DNA from 3 places in the Pseudoalteromonas phenolica genome. Region 3 is predicted to be linked to each of the others. Evidence: predicted binding sites of a transcription regulator. Region 3 holds the regulator's gene; each other region holds the start of a gene.
What was found. Region 3 encodes sigma-54, which starts transcription at its own class of promoters, with help from an activator protein. Its sites were predicted from a motif close to GTTGGCACGNNNNTNGNNT; they were not measured.
Positions count from the first base shown of each region.

Region 1: glnA (glutamate--ammonia ligase) is a predicted target of sigma-54. The motif match lies at 2,930-2,948, and genes of this name have one in related genera.
Region 2: PP2015_RS04560 (LPP20 family lipoprotein) is a predicted target of sigma-54. The motif match lies at 3,708-3,726, and genes of this name have one in related genera.

Region 1 covers NZ_CP013187.1:3,490,425-3,498,246, forward strand. Annotated here, with positions in the region: gene PP2015_RS15690 (CZB domain-containing protein) at 1-519, shown strand, start outside; gene typA (translational GTPase TypA) at 624-2,447, opposite strand; gene glnA (glutamate--ammonia ligase) at 3,015-4,421, shown strand; gene PP2015_RS15705 (DUF4124 domain-containing protein) at 4,626-5,135, shown strand; gene glnL (nitrogen regulation protein NR(II)) at 5,204-6,286, shown strand; gene ntrC (nitrogen regulation protein NR(I)) at 6,283-7,683, shown strand; gene PP2015_RS15720 (cyclic nucleotide-binding domain-containing protein) at 7,704-7,822, shown strand, end outside.
Region 2 covers NZ_CP013187.1:1,022,315-1,030,136, forward strand. Annotated here, with positions in the region: gene PP2015_RS04510 (TIGR03503 family protein) at 1-681, shown strand, start outside; tRNA gene PP2015_RS04515 (tRNA-Asp) at 780-856, shown strand; tRNA gene PP2015_RS04520 (tRNA-Asp) at 884-960, shown strand; tRNA gene PP2015_RS04525 (tRNA-Asp) at 999-1,075, shown strand; tRNA gene PP2015_RS04530 (tRNA-Asp) at 1,100-1,176, shown strand; tRNA gene PP2015_RS04535 (tRNA-Asp) at 1,203-1,279, shown strand; tRNA gene PP2015_RS04540 (tRNA-Asp) at 1,309-1,385, shown strand; tRNA gene PP2015_RS04545 (tRNA-Asp) at 1,436-1,512, shown strand; gene PP2015_RS04550 (glutathione peroxidase) at 1,603-2,328, opposite strand; gene PP2015_RS04555 (flagellar assembly protein T N-terminal domain-containing protein) at 2,460-3,647, opposite strand; gene PP2015_RS04560 (LPP20 family lipoprotein) at 3,760-4,227, shown strand; gene flgN (flagellar export chaperone FlgN) at 4,257-4,685, opposite strand; gene flgM (flagellar biosynthesis anti-sigma factor FlgM) at 4,678-5,001, opposite strand; gene flgA (flagellar basal body P-ring formation chaperone FlgA) at 5,069-5,776, opposite strand; gene PP2015_RS04580 (chemotaxis protein CheV) at 5,917-6,849, shown strand; gene PP2015_RS04585 (CheR family methyltransferase) at 6,867-7,700, shown strand.
Region 3 covers NZ_CP013187.1:330,308-338,129, reverse strand. Annotated here, with positions in the region: gene mlaE (lipid asymmetry maintenance ABC transporter permease subunit MlaE) at 1-717, opposite strand, end outside; gene PP2015_RS01580 (ATP-binding cassette domain-containing protein) at 714-1,520, opposite strand; gene PP2015_RS01575 (calcium/sodium antiporter) at 1,710-2,669, shown strand; gene PP2015_RS01570 (KpsF/GutQ family sugar-phosphate isomerase) at 2,684-3,655, shown strand; gene kdsC (3-deoxy-manno-octulosonate-8-phosphatase KdsC) at 3,656-4,207, shown strand; gene lptC (LPS export ABC transporter periplasmic protein LptC) at 4,204-4,758, shown strand; gene lptA (lipopolysaccharide transport periplasmic protein LptA) at 4,748-5,272, shown strand; gene lptB (LPS export ABC transporter ATP-binding protein) at 5,275-6,000, shown strand; gene PP2015_RS01545 (RNA polymerase factor sigma-54) at 6,048-7,568, shown strand; gene hpf (ribosome hibernation promoting factor) at 7,597-7,822, shown strand, end outside.

The sequences.
Region 1 (7,822 bases), 690 kb from region 3:
TTTGGTAAGTGGTTTTACAGCTTCAAGACTGACAATGAAGACTTAAAAGCTCTGCTAGCTAGATTTGAAGAACCACATACGAAGTTACACAACCTTTCTAGTACGTTACTAGATATGTGTGCAAAAGGCGAAAAAGAGCAAGCAGTAAAAATGCTCGAAAAAGAGCGAACAACAACATATCAAAAACTGATCCGATTATTTGAATCAGCCAGAGATCAAATAACACTGGATCATAAACCTATCATTGTTTTCACAACACTAGATGGACAAAAGCCACATATTGGTTTGCTGGTAGATCAAGTACAAGACAATATTCACTGTGATGAAAGTGAAATCAAACCGCTCAACGAGATCACTAATATTGGTTTTGATATCGACCCACAAACTAAGCAAATGATGAAGGGCTTAATCAAACGTGATGATACGCATAGTGTGTTGATTGACCCTAGCGCAATTTTCAGACCTGAACACCTACAAAATTATGAGCCAGAAGAAACAGAAAGCTATGGCTTATTCTAAGCACCTAACCGTTCAGGCTCACAAGGCCATACTTATTCAAATTTGTTTTTGATAGCGACAAAAAAACCGCTCAGTTGAGCGGTTTTTTTACATCTCGTAAAAGATTACTTCTTAGCTTCACGGCTCGCGCGCTTACGCTCGCTTTCAGTAAGTAGCTTCTTACGGATACGGATGCTTTCAGGTGTAACTTCTACTAGCTCGTCATCATCGATGAACTCAAGAGCTTGCTCTAGTGTCATAACGATTGGTGGCACAAGGTTTTGCGCTTCGTCAGTACCAGATGCACGTACGTTTGTAAGCTGCTTGCCTTTAAGCGCGTTTACAGTTAGGTCGTTATCACGCGCGTGAATACCGATGATCATACCTTCGTATACTTCAACACCATGACCGATGAATAGCTTACCACGGTCTTGAAGGTTGAATAGTGCGTTAGTCAGTGCTTTACCTGCCGCGTTTGCGATAAGTACACCGTTCTTACGTTGACCAATGTTACCGCCTTTATGTGGGCCGTAGTGATCGAACGTATGGTACATAAGACCAGAACCAGATGTTAGTGTCATGAAATCAGTTTGGAAACCGATTAGACCACGTGAAGGCATCATGAAGTCCATACGGATACGACCTTTGCCATCTGGTGCCATGTCAGTCATTTCTGCTTTACGAAGACCAAGTTGTTCCATGATAGAACCTTGGTGCTCTTCTTCAACGTCAACTGTTACTGTTTCGTACGGTTCTTCTAATTGACCATCTACTTCACGAAGGATTACTTCTGGACGAGATACTGCAAGCTCGTAACCTTCACGACGCATGTTTTCAATTAAGATACCTAAGTGAAGTTCACCACGACCTGAAACACGGAAGCTATCTGGGTTGTCTGTCTCTTCAACACGTAGTGCTACGTTGTGAACAAGCTCAGCTTGAAGACGCTCAAGGATATTACGTGAAGTTACGAATTTACCTTCTTGGCCAGAGAACGGAGACGTATTTACAGAGAACGTCATTGTTACTGTCGGCTCATCAACAGAAAGCGCAGGAAGTGCTTCAACAGCGTTTACATCACATACAGTATCAGAGATCTTAAGTTCGCCTAGACCAGTAATTGCAATGATGTCGCCTGCTTGCGCTTCTTGCGCTTCGTGACGGTCAAGACCTAAGTAAGTCAGTACTTGGCCAACTTTACCGTTGCGAGTAGAACCGTCAGCACCAACAATTGTTACTTGTTGGTTTACTTTAACAGTACCACGCTTGATACGACCAACACCGATTACACCGATGTATGAGTTGTAGTCTAGCTGTGAAATCTGCATTTGGAATGCGCCTGCAGGATCTGCATCTGGCTTTTCTACTTGCTCAACGATCGCTTCAAACATTGGTTGCATGTTGTCTGAAGGCTCGTCTAGGTCAAGCGTTGCCCAACCGTTAATTGCTGAAGCGTAGATAACTTGGAAATCAAGTTGTTCGTCAGTTGCACCTAAATTATCGAATAGGTCGAATACTTGGTCCATTACCCAATCAGGACGTGCGCCTGGCTTGTCGATTTTGTTGATAACAACGATTGGCTTAAGACCTAGTGCGAATGCTTTTTGCGTTACGAAACGCGTTTGCGGCATTGGACCTTCTTGCGCATCAACAAGTAGTAATACTGAGTCAACCATTGAAAGAACACGTTCTACTTCACCACCGAAGTCAGCGTGTCCCGGAGTATCTACGATGTTGATGTGGTAATCATTCCATTCAATCGCTGTGTTTTTAGCTAGGATTGTAATACCGCGTTCTTTCTCGATATCATTTGAATCCATTACACGTTCTTCATTACCGCCGCGTGTTTCTAACGTACCTGATTGCTCAAGTAGTTTATCAACTAGGGTTGTTTTACCGTGGTCAACGTGCGCGATAATCGCAATATTACGTAGTTTTTCAATGCTCATGTCTATAACTCAGATAATTACTCGAAAGAGTGGGTTAATCCTATACACAAAATTGTGTAAAACAGCCGCAAAAGTGACCGCTAGAATTTAAAAGGGGCGTATTATCCCCTAATAACGCCATAGATGAAAGTTTATGCAGCATTATTTTTTCAACTGACGTCACTATTCGACGAATAAAAGGTCAATTCAGTATAGGAGATCAAATTAAGTACGCCATCAAAGCAACTGCTCTAATACTGTAATCTCATCAAAATACCCGTAATAAATGTTATTTACATGACAAACCACTCACTCTGTGTGAATCGCATAAAGTGATAAGTTGTTGAGCTAAGCATTTTGCAAATAAAAACTGGGCAAAAAATCATCATGCACTATACTGTTGACGCACCATTACCGTGCATTTGCGGATCATATTGGTGCACCAGAAAGGTGCATTGCAAATCAAAATATACAAAAAACCTTTAAATTCATTTAGATAAAAAAATGGCACAATACCCGCTTATAGCTGCGCAGTAATAACGAAAGTTATAGCAAAATAACTAACCCAACGAGTTTTGGAGGACACACATGTCTCATACAGTTTTACAATTTATCAAGGAAAACGACGTTAAGTTTGTTGACCTACGTTTCACTGACACTAAAGGTAAAGAACAACACGTTTCTATTCCTCATCACCAAGCTGACGAAGATTTCTTTGAAGATGGTAAAATGTTTGATGGTTCTTCAATCGCTGGTTGGAAAGGCATCAACGAATCAGACATGGTGCTAATGCCAGATGCTGACTCTGCAAAGTTAGACCCATTTGCAGAAGAAACAACACTCATCGTACGTTGTGATGTTGTTGAGCCATCAACACTTCAAGGTTACGAGCGTGACCCACGTTCTGTTGCTAAACGCGCAGAAGAGTACATGCGTTCAACTGGTATTGCAGACACTGTGCTATTCGGTCCTGAGCCAGAGTTCTTCCTATTTGACGATGTTAAGTACAAAACTGACATGTCTGGTTCTATGTACAAAATTGATGCTCAAGAAGCATGTTGGAACTCTGACAAAGATTACGAAGGTGGTAACACGGGTCACCGTCCAGGCGTTAAAGGCGGTTACTTCCCAGTAGCACCTGTTGATTCTTCACAAGATTGGCGTTCTGCAACATGTTTAGTTCTAGAAGAGCTAGGCCAAGTTGTTGAAGCACACCACCACGAAGTAGCTACAGCGGGTCAAAACGAAATCGCGACTCGCTTCAATACAATGGTATTGAAGGCTGACGAAATTCAAGAAATGAAATACGTTATTCACAACATGGCGCACCTATATGGTAAAACGGCAACATTCATGCCTAAGCCAATTGTAGGCGATAACGGTTCAGGCATGCACTGTCACCAATCACTTGGTAAAGATGGCCAGAACATCTTCGCTGGTGACAAGTACGGCGGTCTTTCTGAAGAAGCACTATACTACATCGGTGGTATCATCAAGCACGCTAAAGCAATCAACGCATTCGCTAACGCGTCAACTAACTCTTACAAGCGTTTAGTACCTGGCTTCGAAGCACCGGTAATGCTTGCATACTCTGCACGTAACCGCTCTGCATCAATCCGTATTCCAGTTGTTCCTTCTGAGAAAGCACGTCGTATCGAAGTACGCTTCCCAGATCCAACAGCAAACCCTTACCTAGCGTTCTCGGCAATGCTTATGGCTGGTCTTGACGGTATCAAGAACAAGATCCACCCTGGCGATGCAATGGACAAAGATTTATATGACCTACCTGCTGAAGAGGCGGCTGAAATTCCAACAGTTGCAGCTTCACTAGAAGAAGCGCTTTCAGCACTTGATGCTGACCGTGAATTCCTTATTCAAGGTGGTGTATTCACTGATGACTTAATCGATGCTTACATCAAGCTTAAGTCACAAGAAGTGGAAAAACTGAACATGACGACTCACCCGGTTGAGTTCGAAATGTACTACAGCGTTTAATTGCTAATTTAAGCAGTTAAATTCTAAAAGACATGACGACTCATACTATAAGTGACGAGTTCGAAATGTGCTTCAGCGTGTAACTGACACGCACCTAAATCATATGTGTTCTCAAGCCCGCGAAAGCGGGCTTTTTTATGGTAAAGCGGTTCATAAACAACTAAAGTATTAATTGCGATGTGTGATAATAATTAGGGCAATGAAATGAAATGGACAATAAAAAGTTTATGTTTCCTATTAATGCTAACGGCATTACCTAATGAGGCAAAGATCTATCGCTGGAAAGACAAAAATGGTAATTGGGTATATTCCGATACGCCAAAAAAAGGGGCACAGCAAGTCAAGTTGAACAAGCCTTTGGTTATGCCCAGTATCAACACCGAACATTTAAACGCCAATAACACTAAAAAAACAATTTCATATCAAGCCAATATCACCTCACCGAGTCACGAGCAAACTATCCGTGAAAATACGGGAACCGTGTACGTAACTGGTCAAGTCATGCCCAGTTTTCAAAGAGGCTTCACTGTTCAGCTTTTCCATAACGGTACCGCGACTGGAGAAAGACAATCTTCAACCTCATTTGTTCTAAAAGCACTTTCTCGTGGCGAGCATAAAATACAAATGGCAGTTTTTAACCCCCAAGGTAAAAAAGTGGCGACGAGCCAAGAGAGCATATTTTTTCTACATAAAGCTCGAGTTGGCAACCGTTGATACCAACTTTAAGTGGGCGTATGATAAAACGCACCAAATTGGTGCATAACAATGAAAGCTGATCCACTATGGCACACTCTTTAACATCTTTTGCCGATGATGTTTGGCAAAATCTATCAACCTGCATCTTAGTCATTGACGATGCTTACACCATACAATTTGCCAATAATTCATGCAGTGAGTTATTTGGTTTAGGGTTAAAGCGATTACTAAAACAACCACTTCTAAGTATTTTTAATCATCACAATATAGACCTCGAAAAACTTTCTCAATATGTTCTAGAAGAGGGCGTTGATTGCCAACAACATAGAGTAGACGTGGTCTTCATAGACAACCGTTCTGCCACACTGAACATTTATAGCCGTAAAATAGTACACCAAGGCCAAGCTTATATTTTACTCGAATGTCGTAAAATTGATGATGAAGTAAAATTTGATCAAGCCTCAAAACAAATGCATCAATACCATGCAGCCCGCACTCTGATTCGAGGTCTTGCTCATGAAATAAAAAATCCACTCGGCGGAATTCGTGGAGCGGCGCAATTATTGCAGTATGAGACTTGCCAGCAAGAGCGTGAGCAATGTGCACAGCTTATAATCGAACAAGCTGATAGATTAACTGAATTGGTAGATAAGCTATTAGGACCTAATCAACTCCCTAATAAAACATCGTGTAATATCCACCAACTTTTAGAATCAGTAGTTAAACTATGTAGCTTTGAAAATGGTCATCACATTGGTTTAAAGAAAGATTATGATCCAAGTATTCCTGATGTGGTCATTGACCAATCGAAGATACAACAGGTCATTTTAAATATTGTTCGCAATGCACAGCAAGCGCTTAAACAAGGTGGAGAGATAACCTTAAAAACCCGGTTTAGACACCGTGTTCGTCAAGGGGATCATGTCGTAAAAAAAGCACTGCTTATCCAAATTAGCGACAATGGCCCGGGTATAGACGAGCAACTTAAAGACACCCTATTCTACCCAATGGTCACGAATAAGGAAGGTGGTTCAGGTCTGGGGCTCTCCATAGCACAAACACTGATTGAACAACATGGTGGCAGTATTGAATGTGATAGTTGGCCGGGTCATACCGAGTTCAATATATATTTGCCATTTACATCACAACCATCGGGGAATAACGAATGAAATCAGTCTGGTTAGTTGACGATGATGCATCAATTCGATTCGTTTTAGACAAAGCCTTATCTCGAGCAGGTTTTGCAGCAGAGAGCTTTACTAATGGCCAAGATGTATTGACTGCGCTGGAATATAGTCAGCCGGCAGTACTCGTGTCAGATGTTCGTATGCCAGGTATCGATGGTATGGCCCTACTTGAGCAAATTCATAGCCAACACCCGAACCTGCCTGTGATCATTATGACTGCACATTCAGACTTAGATTCGGCAGTGAATGCGTTTCAAAAAGGTGCATTTGAGTATCTTGCCAAGCCCTTCGATTTGAATGAAGCGACTAAATTGGTTGAGCGTGCTTATGAAACTCAGCAACAAAACCGCAAAACAAAAGCGCAACCCAACACACCTCAAAACAGCCCTGATATTATTGGTGAAGCACCAGCAATGCAGGAAGTGTTTCGTGCAATTGGTAAGCTTTCAGCATCAAGCATGAGTGTATTGATCAATGGGGAATCAGGCACAGGTAAAGAGCTCGTCGCTGGCGCATTACACAACCATAGCCCCCGTAAAGACAACACATTCATTGCATTAAACATGGCCGCTATCCCAAAAGATCTCGTCGAATCAGAATTGTTTGGCCATGAAAAAGGGGCATTCACCGGCGCTGATAGCATACGCCGCGGTCGCTTTGAGCAAGCCGATGGAGGCACCCTATTCCTAGATGAAATCGGTGATATGCCACTCGATGTACAAACCCGCTTGCTACGTGTACTGGCTGATGGTGAGTTTTACCGAGTCGGTGGACATCAAAGCATTAAAGTTGATGTGCGAATTATCGCGGCGACACACCAAGATCTTGAAACCTTAGTACAAAAAGGTAAATTCCGTGAAGATTTATTCCACCGCCTAAATGTAGTGCGTTTAAAGATACCCGCCCTGCGAGAACGTCCTGAAGATATCGAACGTTTAGCCGTACACTTTTTAGCAAAAAGCGCGAAAGAATTGCAAGTCGAAAGTAAAACACTTTCCGCTGAAGCGATTAAAACCATGCAGTTGTATCATTGGCCGGGAAATGTGCGTCAATTAGAAAATACCTGCCGCTGGTTAACTGTCATGGCACCTGGCGAACTAGTTGGTGATATCGACTTACCCGACGAGTTACAGCACACGCAAGTACAACCCGAAGCGCAAGGCGATTGGCTCGATGCCTTTCAAGTTTGGCTAAACCAAGAGCTTAAAAATGGCAAAGAGAATATTTGGCCAGCAGTACAAGCGCAACTTGAAACCCGCCTGATCAAAACCGCTTTAAATGCCTGCCACGGTCATAAACAAGATGCTGCACTTCGTATAGGTTGGGGCCGCAATACATTGACCCGAAAACTAAAAGAGCGCAATATTCAGGATAGTTAAAACTATTCTGAATATTATCTATGAAGTTACTAGAACATGTACCGCTGATTAAACAGCTAGAAATAATCAATCGCCTGCCTTTTTTTAGTGACTTCACCTTAGCTGAAAGACAAGTATTACTTGAATCCTTCAGTCATTT
Region 2 (7,822 bases), 690 kb from region 3:
ACACCCATCCTTAAACGCCGAGTCGCACAAGCACCTATTGTTATTGCTGAGCCTCCATTCGATTTTGATTTAACCTTAGCAAATAGTGCAGATTTAAGTCATGAATTAACCGTTCAATTGGACCAGTCAATCATTAAGCCTGAAACGGTTATTTTTCAGGGGAAAATCTTTTATCCTAACGGTGAAGAACAACTTTTTACGATTAACCCTGAAGCGCGTCTTTACCGCAAATTAGAAATTAGCAATTACGACTGGGGCCGTTATCAAATTGAGTTTTCTGTTTTTGGCGAAAATATCAATGGGCGAGAGTTTATGGCTAAATTGCCCATGTATAATTTTGAGATTGAAAGACCCATAGAAAAGGTGCCCGAGTTACAAGCACCAAAAATTAACCCTTTACTCGCTAAATTACCGCCACCGGAGCCTGAACCAACATTAAGTACCGGTACGCTAGTTAGTATTATCGTATTGGGTAATATTTTTATCATGTTAATCGGTTGGTTAGTGATCCGAATCTTTGTACAGAAGAAGCCAATTAAGCTAAAAATTAAACTACCTTCATTTAAGAAAAAGCAATCTTCACAAGAAGCTGAAGGTAGTGAAGTGATCTCAAATGAAACGAATGGTTCAAAAAATAACAAATCAGGTGATATTTTGAACCTTTCTATGGATGGAGACTAAAAAAGACAGTTTTTTTAAAAAAAACAGTTGACTCTAAACAGGTCGATTCGTATTATTCACGCCGCTGTCAGGGAGCAACCTGACAACAAGAATAAAGCGGAGTGGTAGTTCAGTTGGTTAGAATACCGGCCTGTCACGCCGGGGGTCGCGGGTTCGAGTCCCGTCCACTCCGCCAATTATTCTAAAATTTGTAAGTCGCGCTGGAGTGGTAGTTCAGTTGGTTAGAATACCGGCCTGTCACGCCGGGGGTCGCGGGTTCGAGTCCCGTCCACTCCGCCAATCTTACAAAATGCCTTTAGGCGCCCTTTCCTAAGTGTGGAGTGGTAGTTCAGTTGGTTAGAATACCGGCCTGTCACGCCGGGGGTCGCGGGTTCGAGTCCCGTCCACTCCGCCAATTAGGAAAAGATTAAAGCTCAGTGGAGTGGTAGTTCAGTTGGTTAGAATACCGGCCTGTCACGCCGGGGGTCGCGGGTTCGAGTCCCGTCCACTCCGCCAACGTTTTAATCAAAATATTTGCTCGTGGAGTGGTAGTTCAGTTGGTTAGAATACCGGCCTGTCACGCCGGGGGTCGCGGGTTCGAGTCCCGTCCACTCCGCCAATGCAAATAATACAAAAAGATATCTCTGCGGAGTGGTAGTTCAGTTGGTTAGAATACCGGCCTGTCACGCCGGGGGTCGCGGGTTCGAGTCCCGTCCACTCCGCCATTAGATATCAAGAGTCAATCAGAACAGGCTCTATAAATACCCACCACTGCGGAGTGGTAGTTCAGTTGGTTAGAATACCGGCCTGTCACGCCGGGGGTCGCGGGTTCGAGTCCCGTCCACTCCGCCATCCACTTCTCAGAATGTATCTTATTACCAAACGTTTTTAAGCATTTTTCCAGTAAAATAACTTCCTTGTTATCTTAGATATACTTATAAATCAGAAGTGCGACAGAATGGCTTCTGAGTCACCAATATACTTTCCTGCTATAAATGCTTGTGGCACAGTTTCTTTGCCTGAAATCGCTTTTAAGCTCGTTAAGCTAGCATCGCGGCCTAGAACAATTTCTTCAAACTGTATGCCTTTGCTCACAAGATGTGCTTTAGCTTTCTCACAATAACTACACCCCGGTTTGGTAAATAGGCTAACTGGCTGAGGCTTCTGACATTCGGGATTAATGTAATCAAGCATTGTATCAGCATCAGACACTTCGAAGGGGTCGCCAGGTACATCAGGCTCGATAAACATTTTATCTATGATGCCGTCCTTCACTAGCATTGAGTAACGCCAACTGCGTTTACCAAAGCCTAAATCAGCTTTATCGACAAGCATACTCATACCCGCAGTAAACTCTCCGTTGCCATCTGGGAGTAGAGTAATATTATCCGCTTCTTGATCTTGTGCCCATGCGTTCATGACAAATGTATCGTTCACAGATAAACAAATAATGTCATCCACTCCATTTGCTTTGAATGCGCCTGCAAGCTCGTTGTAACGCGGTAAGTGTGTCGATGAACAGGTTGGGGTAAATGCACCAGGCAAAGAAAATACAACGACAGTTTTACCTTTGAAAAGTTGTTCTGTAGTGACAGTCTGCCACTCATTACCAACTCTTACAGGAAATGAAACTGAGGGTATAGTCTGTCCTTCACGATTTTCTAGCATATTGTTTTCCTCATAGTTGAATGTGTTTATTATCTATAAAGTCTATTTAGATTAAAGTAATTAAAACAAATAAGGGCAATCTAAAAACTAGATTGCCCTTATTTTGTAGTCTGATTTACGAGTTTATGCAGCTACTCTAAAGTAAATAACTCTGGCTCTTTTACAACCACTTTAATAACATCATTAAGCTGTATATTGCTTAAAGGCCTAGCGCTTATGTTTCTTGCAATAGCGCTCTGAGCATTCACTTGCTCTACCACAACCTGCTCAATGGTTTGGATATGATGTGCGAATTGCATACCGTTAGCTGCAGTCAAGTTACTTCTATGAAGTATAGAGAGGAGTTGTCCTGATTCAAGGCCATGACTCTTTCCTAAATTAATTACTACTCTATCTGAGTCTATCATTAATATTTTTCCGCTAGTTGTGAGACAGCTTACGGCAGAGTCTAAATCTTGGCTAACCTTATTGAAGATAGTTTGAATTTTTTGACCATAATCGGTTCGCCAAAACTCTTCACTATTTACATTCACAATCTTAGTTTTTTTATGTGGCCAAATACCCTCGGCACTATAATGCTGCGACCAGACTTGATCGTTTGTCTGTGAGTCAAATAGCGCAAAGTCAATTTTAAAGTTACGCATATAGGCTTCTCTTTCCCAAAATGCATAATCATTGTTCATTTTTCTTCCTTGAGAAATATCAGTGATTTGACTTAGTAAAACATATTGGCTGTTACTATTTCGACTTAGTGTATCTATTAAATGTGAGTTGTAGTCGAATTGTTGAGCAAAAAAAGCCCTAACATCTAATTTGCGGTCAATGTACGGGATCATCTTAACACCCGTATTACGTTCATTTAATGTATTGAATAAGCGTTGTGAGCTGGCTTCTGGCATGTCAAAAATTTGACCTAGTCGGGCTTGCTCTGGATGTGTTAACTGACTTTGGGTGATGGTTATTTGTTTATTAAACTTTGACTCAACGCATTGTGATTGCTGAGGAATAATGTCCAGATGCAGGGTAACTGAATATTGTTCCCCTTGCTGTTGCTCATTGATTAAGTTCACATGCTGTATCTGGCCATGAGTTTTAATTTTCAGCTCATCTTGCTCGAGTACGCCGTCGGCAACGGTTTGTACACTAGATACCGTTGCGCCAGAGAATATTAAAGCCTGTGTGATGGCATCTTTAACAGCCATTTGTCTTGCAGAAGTAGTGTCACCATCTACAATGCCACCATAACCGACTACTTCAAACCATTCTGCTTTGGATTGCATGCTGAAAATGATCAATGCAATTATCAGAAAATGTTTCATCTTCAAGATCTCAAGGTAATTTGCTCAATAATTTTAAATAGCAATAGGTGTACCAGCTTTGTTGGCGTAAAAAATGCATCTTGAAATTAGGTTTTAGATAGGTGCGTTTATTATGAAAACGAAAAACGTTTTTTATTCATCATTGGTGGCATGTTCAGTGTTACTTTCTGGTTGTAGTTCAGTGTTCGATAAACATATTGAGTATGCTTATGAGGAGCCCGATTATTATCCAGTCTTACGTGCAGTAGGGTACGCACCTTTGAGTAGTCAGCCTGGAGAAACTGATTCGCAAAAGATGCTGATGGCAATTAAAGTATCTAAACTTGAGGCTTATAGAGAGCTTGCAGAGCAAGTGCATGGACAAAAGCTCACTTCAACGATGACAGTTAAAGGGGCAATTGCGCAATCAGACGGATTGTCGAGTCAAGTAGGTGGGTTAATAAAAGGCGCTAAAATCGTAAAAACTTACGCCGTTGGTGATACTTACGCGACAGAATTAGAATTAGACATGAAAAAAGTGCATGAACTTTATATCAGCGCAATAAAGCCTAGGAAAGTTAAGCGCGTAATATACTACTAATAAATCTCAAATGAGTGAGTTTATAGGGGCTAGGCTTTAAGGTTTTTAACTAATTCAGAGTTTGCGCTTACAACACCACCATCTTGACCGTAAGTGATAGATGTAGGAGCTCCTATGATTATGTCTTTCAATTCTCGCACTGCAAGTTGAGCTTGATGTGCAGCTTGTGCATTCACGTCATTTTGCTTCTGACACTTCAAAAGTAAGGCATTAATGGTGCTGGTTAAAGGCTCGATTTGCTCAGTTTTAAAAATCTCTTTGCTAAAACCTGAAATTTCTTTATCGAGTTTTTGAATTGTGTTGAGTAAAGTCAGCTTTTCTCGAGCTATGTCTTTTAAGCCATCGCCTCTTTTACTGGCAAGACATTCTAACTCAGCATCTAAAATCTGGGTCAAAGTGTTTAGATGCTGAATTTGGTTTTCTAATTTATGATGACAAAGGTTTATCTGATCATCCATATACATCAAACTCGAATGCGGCAATGTTCTTAGCTAACTTTTCAGCATCTACTTGGTATTTGCCTTCGCTGATTGCTTTTTTAAGCTCTTCAACCTTTTTACTGTCAAAAGCAGGCTGCTGTTGTGCTTTTTCTTGCAAACTTTTAAGTTGCTGTGCTTGTGGTGTTAAGCTGACAGAGTCAGTAGCTGCCTTTTGAGGGGCTTTAGCTGAAATCTGAGCTTGATTAGCATCCGCTTTTTGTAATTCGGCTTTTTGTTGCTTAATATTATTAAGCGAACTGTTGGGCTGAGATTGCCCTTTTACATTATTAACCATGATAATTGACCCTAAAATTAATCATGCCTTTCTATCGGCCTTCTAGCTTATAACTTTAGCAAAAAAATTAAATATTAACCTCAACAGATTCTACATCTTTTACTCTGGCTGAGATAGTTTTTCCAGACTTCTGATTTTTAACCCTTATTTGCTCACCTATGTTTCCATCTTGTAGTGCAATACCTGTGGTTTTTATCGTTAAAGTGCGCGTTTTAGCGTAGATGGTGACATTGTCGCCCTTGCAAACCATACAAATATGGTGAAGTCCAATAGCTGTGCCGACTCTTAATACTCTTTTACTTCTACTGCCAATTAGCAACTGCTCTGTATTTAAATTACTGGCCCTTACAAAATGCTTTGGCTTGTATTCAATGCTGATTGAATCTTTGGTTAATAATTCTCCTTTATTTATTAATTGGGTTGTCACGATCACTGGGTGAAGCTCTTCAATTCTCACATGAACAAATTGAGTCCAGCCAGATAGGTCCTCACATTTTACTTGAACTGTTACTTGTCGGTTAAACGGCGCAGTCGCATTTGTAGAATATGATAAAGGTTTTTCGCAAATTCTTTCTGATAACCTAGCATCTAGTGGTAATGCTTTGATCGTTGTTTTTATATCGGGGTTGAGTTCAACCTGCAGGGTAATAAATTCTTCAGCTCCAGCTTCAAGATTGGTATTTGTATATACTTGTGCTTGACTCATATGGCTGGCTATAAAACAAGCCATTGCACAAAAAATCTCATATGATTTGGTTTTTTTTAACAAACTCATGATGTTTCGACTATGCTTATCTGGAGAAACAAGGTATAAAGATTTTGCGTGAAATACCATATTCCTTCAAGGTGCTTCTTTGATTAGTATTTTGAAAAGCGTATGATATTACCAAGATGACCGATATGTAGGAGATTGAAATGGCAGGTGTTTTAGACTCTGTAAACCAACGAACTCAGTTGGTTGGGCAAAACCGCCTAGAGTTGCTACTTTTTCGACTGAGAGGTCGTCAAAGATTTGGCATCAATGTATTTAAAGTTAGAGAAGTACTTCAATGCCCACCGCTCACTAGTATGCCGAAGTCTAACTCTTACATTCGTGGTGTTGCTCACATTCGTGGTCAAACTATTTCAGTTATCGACATGTCTTTGGCTGTGGGTGGTCCACCTATCGAGAATATTAAAGACTGTTTTATTATCATTGCTGAATACAACCGTTCTGTTCAGGGCTTTTTAGTAGGTGCAGTTGAAAGAATCGTTAACATGAACTGGGAGAAAATCATGCCGCCACCAGATGGTGCGGGTAGATACTCTTACTTAACAGCGGTTACAGAAATAGAAAACGAACTTGTTGAAATTTTAGACGTTGAAAAGATTTTAAACGAGATTTGTCCTGTGAATACAGAAGTAAGCGAAGACATCGTGTCTGATGGTGAAATGCAAAAAGATCTCGGTGAGCGAATAGTATTTATTGCCGATGACTCCGCAGTTGCTCGAAATCAAGTTAAACGAGCATTAGAGCCTCTGGGCGTGCAAACTGAGCTTGCCAAAAATGGTAAAGAAGCCTTGATTAGGCTAAAAGAAATTGCTGAAGTAGATTGTCAAAATGACATCACAGAGCGTGTTGGTTTGCTTATTTCAGATGTAGAAATGCCTGAAATGGATGGCTATACATTAACTGCTGAAATTAAGGCAGATCCTAAATTAGCTCCTTTACATGTAATTTTGCACACTTCTCTAAGTGGTGTATTTAATCAGGCCATGATTGAGAAAGTAGGCGCTGATGATTTTATTGCAAAGTTTAACCCTGATGAATTAGCAACAGCGGTTAAAAAATGGGTTCATTGTGATTAGATAACGGCGGTAGTATCTTGGAAAATAAAAACCTTCAACAAGGCGAATATGACCAGTTTAGAACTTTCTTAGAGCAGCAGTGCGGTATTGTTCTAGGAGACAATAAGCTTTACTTGGTTAAAAGCCGTTTAGCTCCGTTGATGGCTCGGTTTGGAGTTGATTCTTTATCTGCACTTGTTGCTAAGACTTTGAGTCCTCATGAACGACAACTTAGAGCAGCTGTTGTTGATGCAATGACAACAAATGAAACTCTCTGGTTTAGAGATACATATCCATTTGAGTTGTTGAAAAGTAAAATATACCCTGAATTGAAAGATACCCGAAGAGGGCTGAAAATTTGGTCAGCGGCAAGCTCTTCAGGGCAAGAGCCATACTCTATTGCAATGGCGACTTCTGAGTACCAATCTCAAAACCCTGGTGCAATGAAGATGGGGGTGCAAATTGTTGGCACAGACATATCAAATACGATGCTTGATATGTGTAAAAACGCTGAGTATGACTCTTTGGCTTTAGCAAGGGGTTTATCTGTTGAGCGTCGTCAGAAGTTTTTTCAAGACAGTGGCAACGGTATGGCTAGGGTCGTTGACCCAATTAAAAGAATGGTTAACTTTAGACACCTTAACTTACTAGATTCCTATTCGCTTATGGGTAAATTTGACGTTATTTTTTGTCGTAATGTATTAATTTACTTTTCTCCAGAGGTGAAAGCAAAGATAATCTCGCAGTTTGCGCAAGCGCTAAACCCAAGAGGGTATCTATTCTTAGGGGCGTCTGAATCCATGGCGGGTCTTAGTGATGAGTTCGAAATGATCCGATGTAACCCCGGCATTATATACCGCAAAAAAACGTAATATTTTTTAAGCGGCAAACCTATTTGCCGCTTTTTCACTTCTTCTTTTAAGTCCTAAAAAAACCATTTTCTTCGCTTTAACTAAAACAAGCCTTTGAAATTTAAAGACTTTATTTTGGCCTA
Region 3 (7,822 bases):
AACAACTGTTTCTGTGGTCGCTTTACTGATCCCCTCTGATGTAGGAACACAGTCGTAACCTTTGTAAAGCGCAATCCATGTCACGATCAGTGCAAAAACGAAGCTCTTAATCATGCCATTTAAAATATCTTGTTGGAACGACACCTGAGACTGCATAATTGACCAGAAGCTGCCAGAGTCGACACCTAACCAATCAACGCCCACTAAGTGCGCACCTATAATTGCAACTGCTGAGAAAATAAGTGCCAACAGCGGCATACTGATAAAACCAGCCCAAAAACGAGGCGCTACCACCCTTTTGAGTGGGTCAATTGCCATCATTTCTAAACTTGATAACTGCTCGGTTGCTTTCATCAAACCTATTTCGGCCGTTAAAGCACTGCCCGCTCGACCTGCAAATAGTAATGCAGTAACAACTGGGCCAAGTTCTCGAAGCAGGCTCAAGGCAACCAGCGGGCCTAAGCTGTCTTCAGCACCATAACCCACTAGAACGGTATAACCTTGTAAAGCCAGTACCATACCGATGAATAAGCCCGACACCATGATGATCAATAATGACTGGTGCCCAACCATATATAATTGCTTGATTAATAGCGGAGTGCCTTTTTTAAAATTAGGCATGCTAAGTAGTGCCCCCAATAGCATGCGTGTTGCACGCCCTAACGAGGCAAAACGACTGAGAGTTTTGTGACCAATGACTTGTAAAAAATCCATTATTGCTGAGCTCCTAGTAAAAGTTCATCTTCATAAGGCGCAGCTTTAAAATGAAAAGGCACCGGTCCATCAGATAGACCTTTTAAGAATTGCTGAACCAGTGGCGAACTATGTTGCAACATTTGCTCTGGCGTACCTGTACCTATTACACCTTGTTCAGCAATAATCACAACATGATCAGCAATACTCAGTACTTCTGTGACATCATGTGTCACAATCAATGAAGACAAACCTAATACTTGATTAAGCGACTTAATTAGACGTACTAATACCCCCATTGAAATGGGATCTTGTCCTGCGAATGGCTCGTCATACATTATAAGCTCAGGGTCTAGAGCAATTGAGCGAGCTAGAGCTGCTCGTCTTGCCATACCACCTGATAGTTCTGATGGCATTAAATCTCTCGCACCACGAAGGCCGACGGCCTGAAGCTTCATAAGAACAACAAGTCGAATTAGTTCTTCGCTAAGTTGTGTATGTTCCCTGAGAGGGAAAGCTATATTGTCAAACACCGACATATCTGTGAATAACGCACCGCTTTGGAAAAGCATGCTCATTTTTGTACGGGCTTCATACAATTCTGCTCGAGTCATGCCCGGTACGCTTTGCCCTTCAAAAGTAATATCGCCACTATCAGGCTTTAACTGACCGCCAATAAGGCGCAGCATGGTGGTTTTACCAATACCACTCGGGCCCATAATTGCGGTTATCTTCCCCTTTGGTACCGAGAAACTCATGTTCTTATAGATGGTCCTATCACCTCGAGAGAAAGTTACATCCTTGATTTCGATAATTGATTGCGACAAGTCGCGCTCCACATTCTGGTTCACCAATCTGCATATCATACTTTTTTTTAGTTTTAGTGTGAAAAGGGAATTCGTAAAATTTTGTAAGTACCTTGAATAAAGCTTTTACCTAGCGTTTTGTTTATACTTTTTTTTATGCTTTTGATACTATTTGCCCAATTTTGTTTTCGTTGTTGGCATATTCTTTTTATGGTTTTATCTTTCATCATTTTGATACTTGGTTTTGCCGCGTTAGTTTGGAGTGCAGACCGCTTTGTCTTTGGCGCGGCTGCATTAGCGAGAAATTTTGGCGTACCTACTTTAATCGTAGGTTTAACGATAGTGGCAATGGGCTCATCAGCCCCAGAAATGATGGTTGCAGCACAGGCTGCCCTTGCAGATAAAACGGATACAGCGGTTGGAAATGCCATTGGTTCGAACATCGCCAATATATTACTGGTATTAGGCATTACCGCGCTGTTGCGTCCTCTCTCTGTAGGTTCAGGAATCTTGAAACGTGAGATGCCATTACTTGTAGTCGTTTCTCTGGGTGCTTGGTTTATCGTCAGTGATAACCATTTTAGCCGCACTGAAGGCTTTGTATTATTTGCCGCCTTCATCGCCTTTCTCGCGACCCTACTTATTTTAACTAAACGTTCTGGTGGCCAAGGTGATGACCCTTTAGTGTCTGAAGCCTGTGATGAAGTGCCGAATGATGTGCCAACCAGTAAAGCCATTTTGTGGTTAGTAGTCGGTATGGTATTACTGCCTATAAGCTCAAGCTATCTTATCGACGCAGCCGTAGACATTGCAAAGTATTTTGGCATGAGCGACTTATTAATCGGTTTAACGATTATTGCCATAGGTACCAGTTTACCTGAACTGGCAGCCTGTATTGCTGGTGTACTTAAAAATGAAGATGACCTAGCAATGGGTAACATCATTGGCTCAAATATCTTTAATATTCTCGCGGTCCTTTCTATTGCGGGGATTTTAAACCCAGCAAATATAGATGCCAATATCGCACATCGCGATATTTATATTATGCTTGGCGCGACATTTATATTGATCGCGATGAGTTTAAGCCTCAAAGGCACTCGACGTATCAACCGCATTGAAGGTGGCCTTCTACTTGCGGCGTTCATCGGATACATGTATTACATTATTTAGTTGTTGGAGTGCACATGACTGCTGAACAATTCACCAAAACCGCTTTAAATGTCATCAATATTGAAAAGCAAGCCATTGATGAAATTGCACAATACATTGACGATAGCTTTATAGATGCTTGCCAAACTATTTTTGACTGTCAGGGTCGTACTATTGTCATTGGTATGGGTAAATCAGGGCATATAGGTAATAAAATTGCAGCTACACTCGCCAGCACAGGTACTCCCGCTTTTTTTGTGCACCCAGGTGAAGCAAGTCATGGTGATTTAGGTATGATCACCAAAGACGATGTGGTCTTATTGATCTCAAACTCAGGAGAGACCAGTGAAGTGGTCAATATTATTCCTGTTATTAAACGTATTGGCGCAAAAACTATCTCAATGACAGGTAATCCAACCTCCTCAATGGCTAACCTGTCAGATATCCATTTATGTATTGCGGTTTCAAAAGAAGCCTGTCCACTTGGTTTGGCTCCTACCGCAAGCACCACTGCAACACTCGTCATGGGCGATGCACTCGCAGTAGCATTGCTTGAAGCTCGCGGGTTTACCGCAGATGACTTTGCACTTTCTCACCCTGGAGGTTCTCTAGGAAGACGTTTACTGCTTACCCTCGAAGACATTATGCATAGAGGTGAACAACTGCCTATTATAAAAACAGGTAAGCTCATTAAAGATGCATTATTTGAAATCTCGAGTAAAGGTCTAGGCATGACAGCGATCGTTGATGAGCAAGGTATCTTAGCGGGTCTTTTTACCGATGGTGATTTACGCCGTATTATTGAACAAAAGCTAGATTTGCACAGCGCTAAAATTGATGATGCAATGACTGTTAAATGTACAACTGCAAAAGCAGATATGTTGGCAGCTGAAGCATTGAATATTATGGAAAACAAACGCATTAATGGTTTAATTGTGGTTGACGAAACTAATCGCCCTATTGGTGCTCTGAATATGCAAGACCTATTAAAGGCAGGAGTAATTTAAATGCAGTTTGCGGATTTGTATCAGCCAATCAGCCAAGATGTGGTATCGAGAGCAAAGCAGATTAAGCTGCTAATTTGCGACATTGACGGTGTATTCTCTGATGGCCGAATTTATCTTGGTAATCAAGGTGAAGAGCTTAAAGCATTTAACACCAAAGATGGCTTTGGCATAAAAGCCCTCATCAACGCTGGAGTTGAAGTTGCCGTGATCACTGGGCGTCATTCACAAATTGTTCAGCAGCGTATGACTAGTTTAACCGTTAAGCATATTTACCAAGGACAAGAAGATAAGGTGCAAGCCTACGAAGAGTTGAAAGCAAGCTTAAGCTTAACAGATGCCGATATTGCTTATATTGGTGATGATGGTCCTGACCTACCCGTTATGGAACAAGTTGGTTTTGCTGTTGCTGTTAACGATGCGCATCCAATTATTCGAAACCTTTCGCACTACACCACATTATTACCAGGTGGATTTGGTGCTGTGAGAGAGTTAACTGACTTAATTATGTTGTGTCAGGGTCAGACCCTAGGGACATCAGGAACAAGCGCATGACGGTGAACCGTGCCATATTACTGGTTATTTTTGCACTGACCATGTACTGGATATGGTCACCTTATTTTAATCAACCTGAAAAACAAGATGCCACTGATGAAGAGAGCATCGCCACACCAGATTACATAGCGACAGATCTGAAACAAACCAAATATTCAGAAGCGGGCTTACGAAATTATTTAGTCGAAGCCAATAAAATGGAGCTTTATCAACAGCTGGGGTTCAGTCATTTTACCGCCCCCACATTTACCCTGTTTAATGGGCCGCAAAATTGGCAGCTTACTGCCAATGAAGCGACATTATATGAAAATAACATGCTGATATTAGAGGGTGATGTAAAAGCGCTTAACCTCACTGAAGGCGCAATGATCAGCCAAATAAGCGCAGACCATATTCAAGTAGATATTACTCAGCGTTCAATGCGCTCAGATCTACCCGTAGAAATTGTTGGGCCTCACTTAAATATTAAGGGACAAGGCCTCAATGCAGATCTCAATACTGAAATTATTGAGCTCATTAACCATACGCGAACCATTTATTATGACCAATAAACTATTTCTTTCACTTCTGTTACTCGGCTTTTCTAACCTCAGCTATGCTGAAGAAGCATCTATGTCTCAAGTGTCAATAAAAGCTGGTAAACAGCAAGCACAATTAAAGACAAACATTGGCATCTTTGAAGAAAATGTTGAAATAATTCATGGCAATCGTGAAATTTACGCCGATCGACTTGAAGTTCATCAACGTGAAGAACTAGGTGAAAACAAACAGCTTTTAGTCGCGACAGGTAAACCCGCACGGTTTATTGAAAAGCAAGCCGATGGTACTTTGTTAAGTGCTAGCGCTGAAGAAGTAAGATATGACGTTGCAAATAGACTGCTTACTATCAAAGGCAAGGCCGAAATAAATCAAGCAGGTCAGGTTATCAAGGCTGAAGCGATTATTTATGACATCGAAAAACAATTGATCAGTGCCGAGCGAAACGAGCAAAACCAACAACGAGTGCACACGATTCTTGTGCCCGAGAAAAAGTCTCCAAAATCTAACCCTGAACAAGGTCAATGATCATGAGTGTGTTAACAGCTACGGCCTTAGCTAAAAGCTATAAGGGTCGCCAAGTGGTGAAAAATGTGAGCCTGAGTGTAGAAGCAGGAAGCATTGTTGGTCTACTTGGTCCTAATGGGGCAGGTAAAACCACCAGCTTTTATATGATTGTCGGTCTTGTTCCAAGTGACAAAGGTAAAGTCACCATAGATGATGAAGATATCACTTTACTACCTATGCACAGTAGAGCACGTATGGGTATTGGTTATCTTCCTCAGGAATCTTCCATTTTTAGAAAATTGACCGTGTATCAAAATTTAATGGCTATTTTAGAAACACGTAAAGACCTCAACAAAATCCAAAGAGAGCAAACTTTAGACGACCTACTTGATGAGTTTAACATTCAGCATATTAGGGACAGTCAGGGCATGGCTTTATCTGGCGGTGAGCGTCGACGAGTAGAAATTGCTCGCGCTTTAGCCGCTAACCCTAAATTTATCCTCTTAGATGAGCCTTTTGCTGGCGTTGATCCAATTTCAGTGTTAGATATAAAGAAAATTGTTGAGCATTTAAAAAATCGCGGCATTGGCGTACTCATTACAGATCACAACGTAAGAGAAACTCTTGATGTTTGTGAGAAAGCTTATATTGTTTCACATGGTGAATTAATCGCGTCAGGTACACCTGAATCAGTTTTAGCTGATCAAACCGTTAGAGACGTCTACCTAGGTGAACAATTCCGTCTATAGTTAATGCAAGACATTATCCAAATAACAAAAAGGATTGTTAGAAATACATGAGGCAATCGCTACAGCTGCGCATGGGGCAGCAACTAACCATGACACCACAATTGCAGCAAGCAATTCGCTTACTGCAATTGAGCACATTAGATCTGCAACAAGAGATCCAAGAAGCGCTGGATAGCAACCCTTTACTTGAAGTTGATGAATCAGAACTAGAACCAAGTGCTGATGACAATGATTCAGACAAAGCAGCCAAAGATACTGACTCTGGCGAGCAACTTTCTAATTCTGCTGATGATGGTCACGGTGAGGAGCCGACCAGCGATTACGAGCTTGATAGTGATGCAGCACTTAGCAAAGAAACGGTCAGTGACGATCTAGCCATGGATGTGACTTGGGACGAATACATGAGCGCTGCTCCAAGCTCCAGCAGTGGTCCAATGCCTGAAGACGAAACCATTTATCAGGGTGAAACCACTGAAACACTGCATGAATACCTGATGTGGCAATTAGAGCTCACCCCGTTTAGCCCTACAGATAAAGCCATCGCCGTTGCCATCGTAGAAGCAGTTGATGATGCAGGCCTACTGACTATCAGCACTGAAGAGCTTCTCGAAAGTATTAATGAAGGCAATGATGAAGAGTTAATCGAACTCGATGAAGTTGAGGCTGTATTAAAACGCATTCAACTATTTGACCCTGTAGGCATTGCGGCTCGCTCTTTACAAGAATGCTTATGTATTCAACTCAATCAGTTTGATGCAGATACGCCTTTCATTGCTGAAACAAAAATGGTGTTAAGCGAACATATTGATTTACTCGCTAGCCGTGATTACCGCACCATCATGAAAAAGACCAAGCTCAAAGAGCCTGAGTTAAAAGAAGTGATGACGCTTATTCATAGTCTTAACCCTAAGCCTGCCGCCAGTATTATCCGTGAAGAATCTGAGTACGTTATTCCTGATGTGTCAGTGAAAAAAGTGAAAGGCCGTTGGATTGTCGAACTAAACCCTGAATGCATGCCTAAAATAAGAGTTAACGATCATTACGCGGCAATGTCTCGTTCAGTTAAATCAAGCTCAGACAGCCAGTTCATACGTTCTCACTTGCAAGAAGCCAAATGGTTCATCAAGAGTTTAGAAAGTCGTAATGACACTTTAATGAAAGTTACTAATTGCATTGTGCAACAACAACAGGCATTCTTTGAACATGGACCAGAGGCAATGAAGCCTATGGTTTTAAATGATGTTGCTGAGATGGTCGAGATGCACGAGTCTACCATTTCTCGTGTCACCACTCAGAAGTACATGCATACACCCCGTGGCATTTTTGAGTTGAAGTACTTCTTCTCAAGTCACGTAAGCACTGAAAACGGAGGTGAATGCTCATCCACTGCGATTAGGGCATTGATCAAGAAGCTAATTGCTGCAGAAAACACTGCTAAGCCATTGAGCGACAGCAAGATTGCAGATATATTGGCAGAACAGGGAATCAAAGTGGCACGTCGTACAATTGCAAAATACCGCGAGTCACTCTCTATTCCACCGTCAAATCAGCGTAAAAGTCTGATTTAAGACGTAAACCAAGAGAAGGAAAATGCTTATGCAACTAAATTTAACTGGTCGTCACGTAGAAATTACAGATTCATTAAGAGACTATGTAAACACGAAGTTTGCAAAGCTAGAAAGGCATTTTGATCACATAAACAACGTTCATGTGATCTTAGATGTTGAGAAGCTGGTACAAAAAGCCGAAGCCACTGTTCATTTAAATGGAGCTGAAATTTTCGCTTCAGATGAACATTCAGATATGTATGCAGCCATTGATA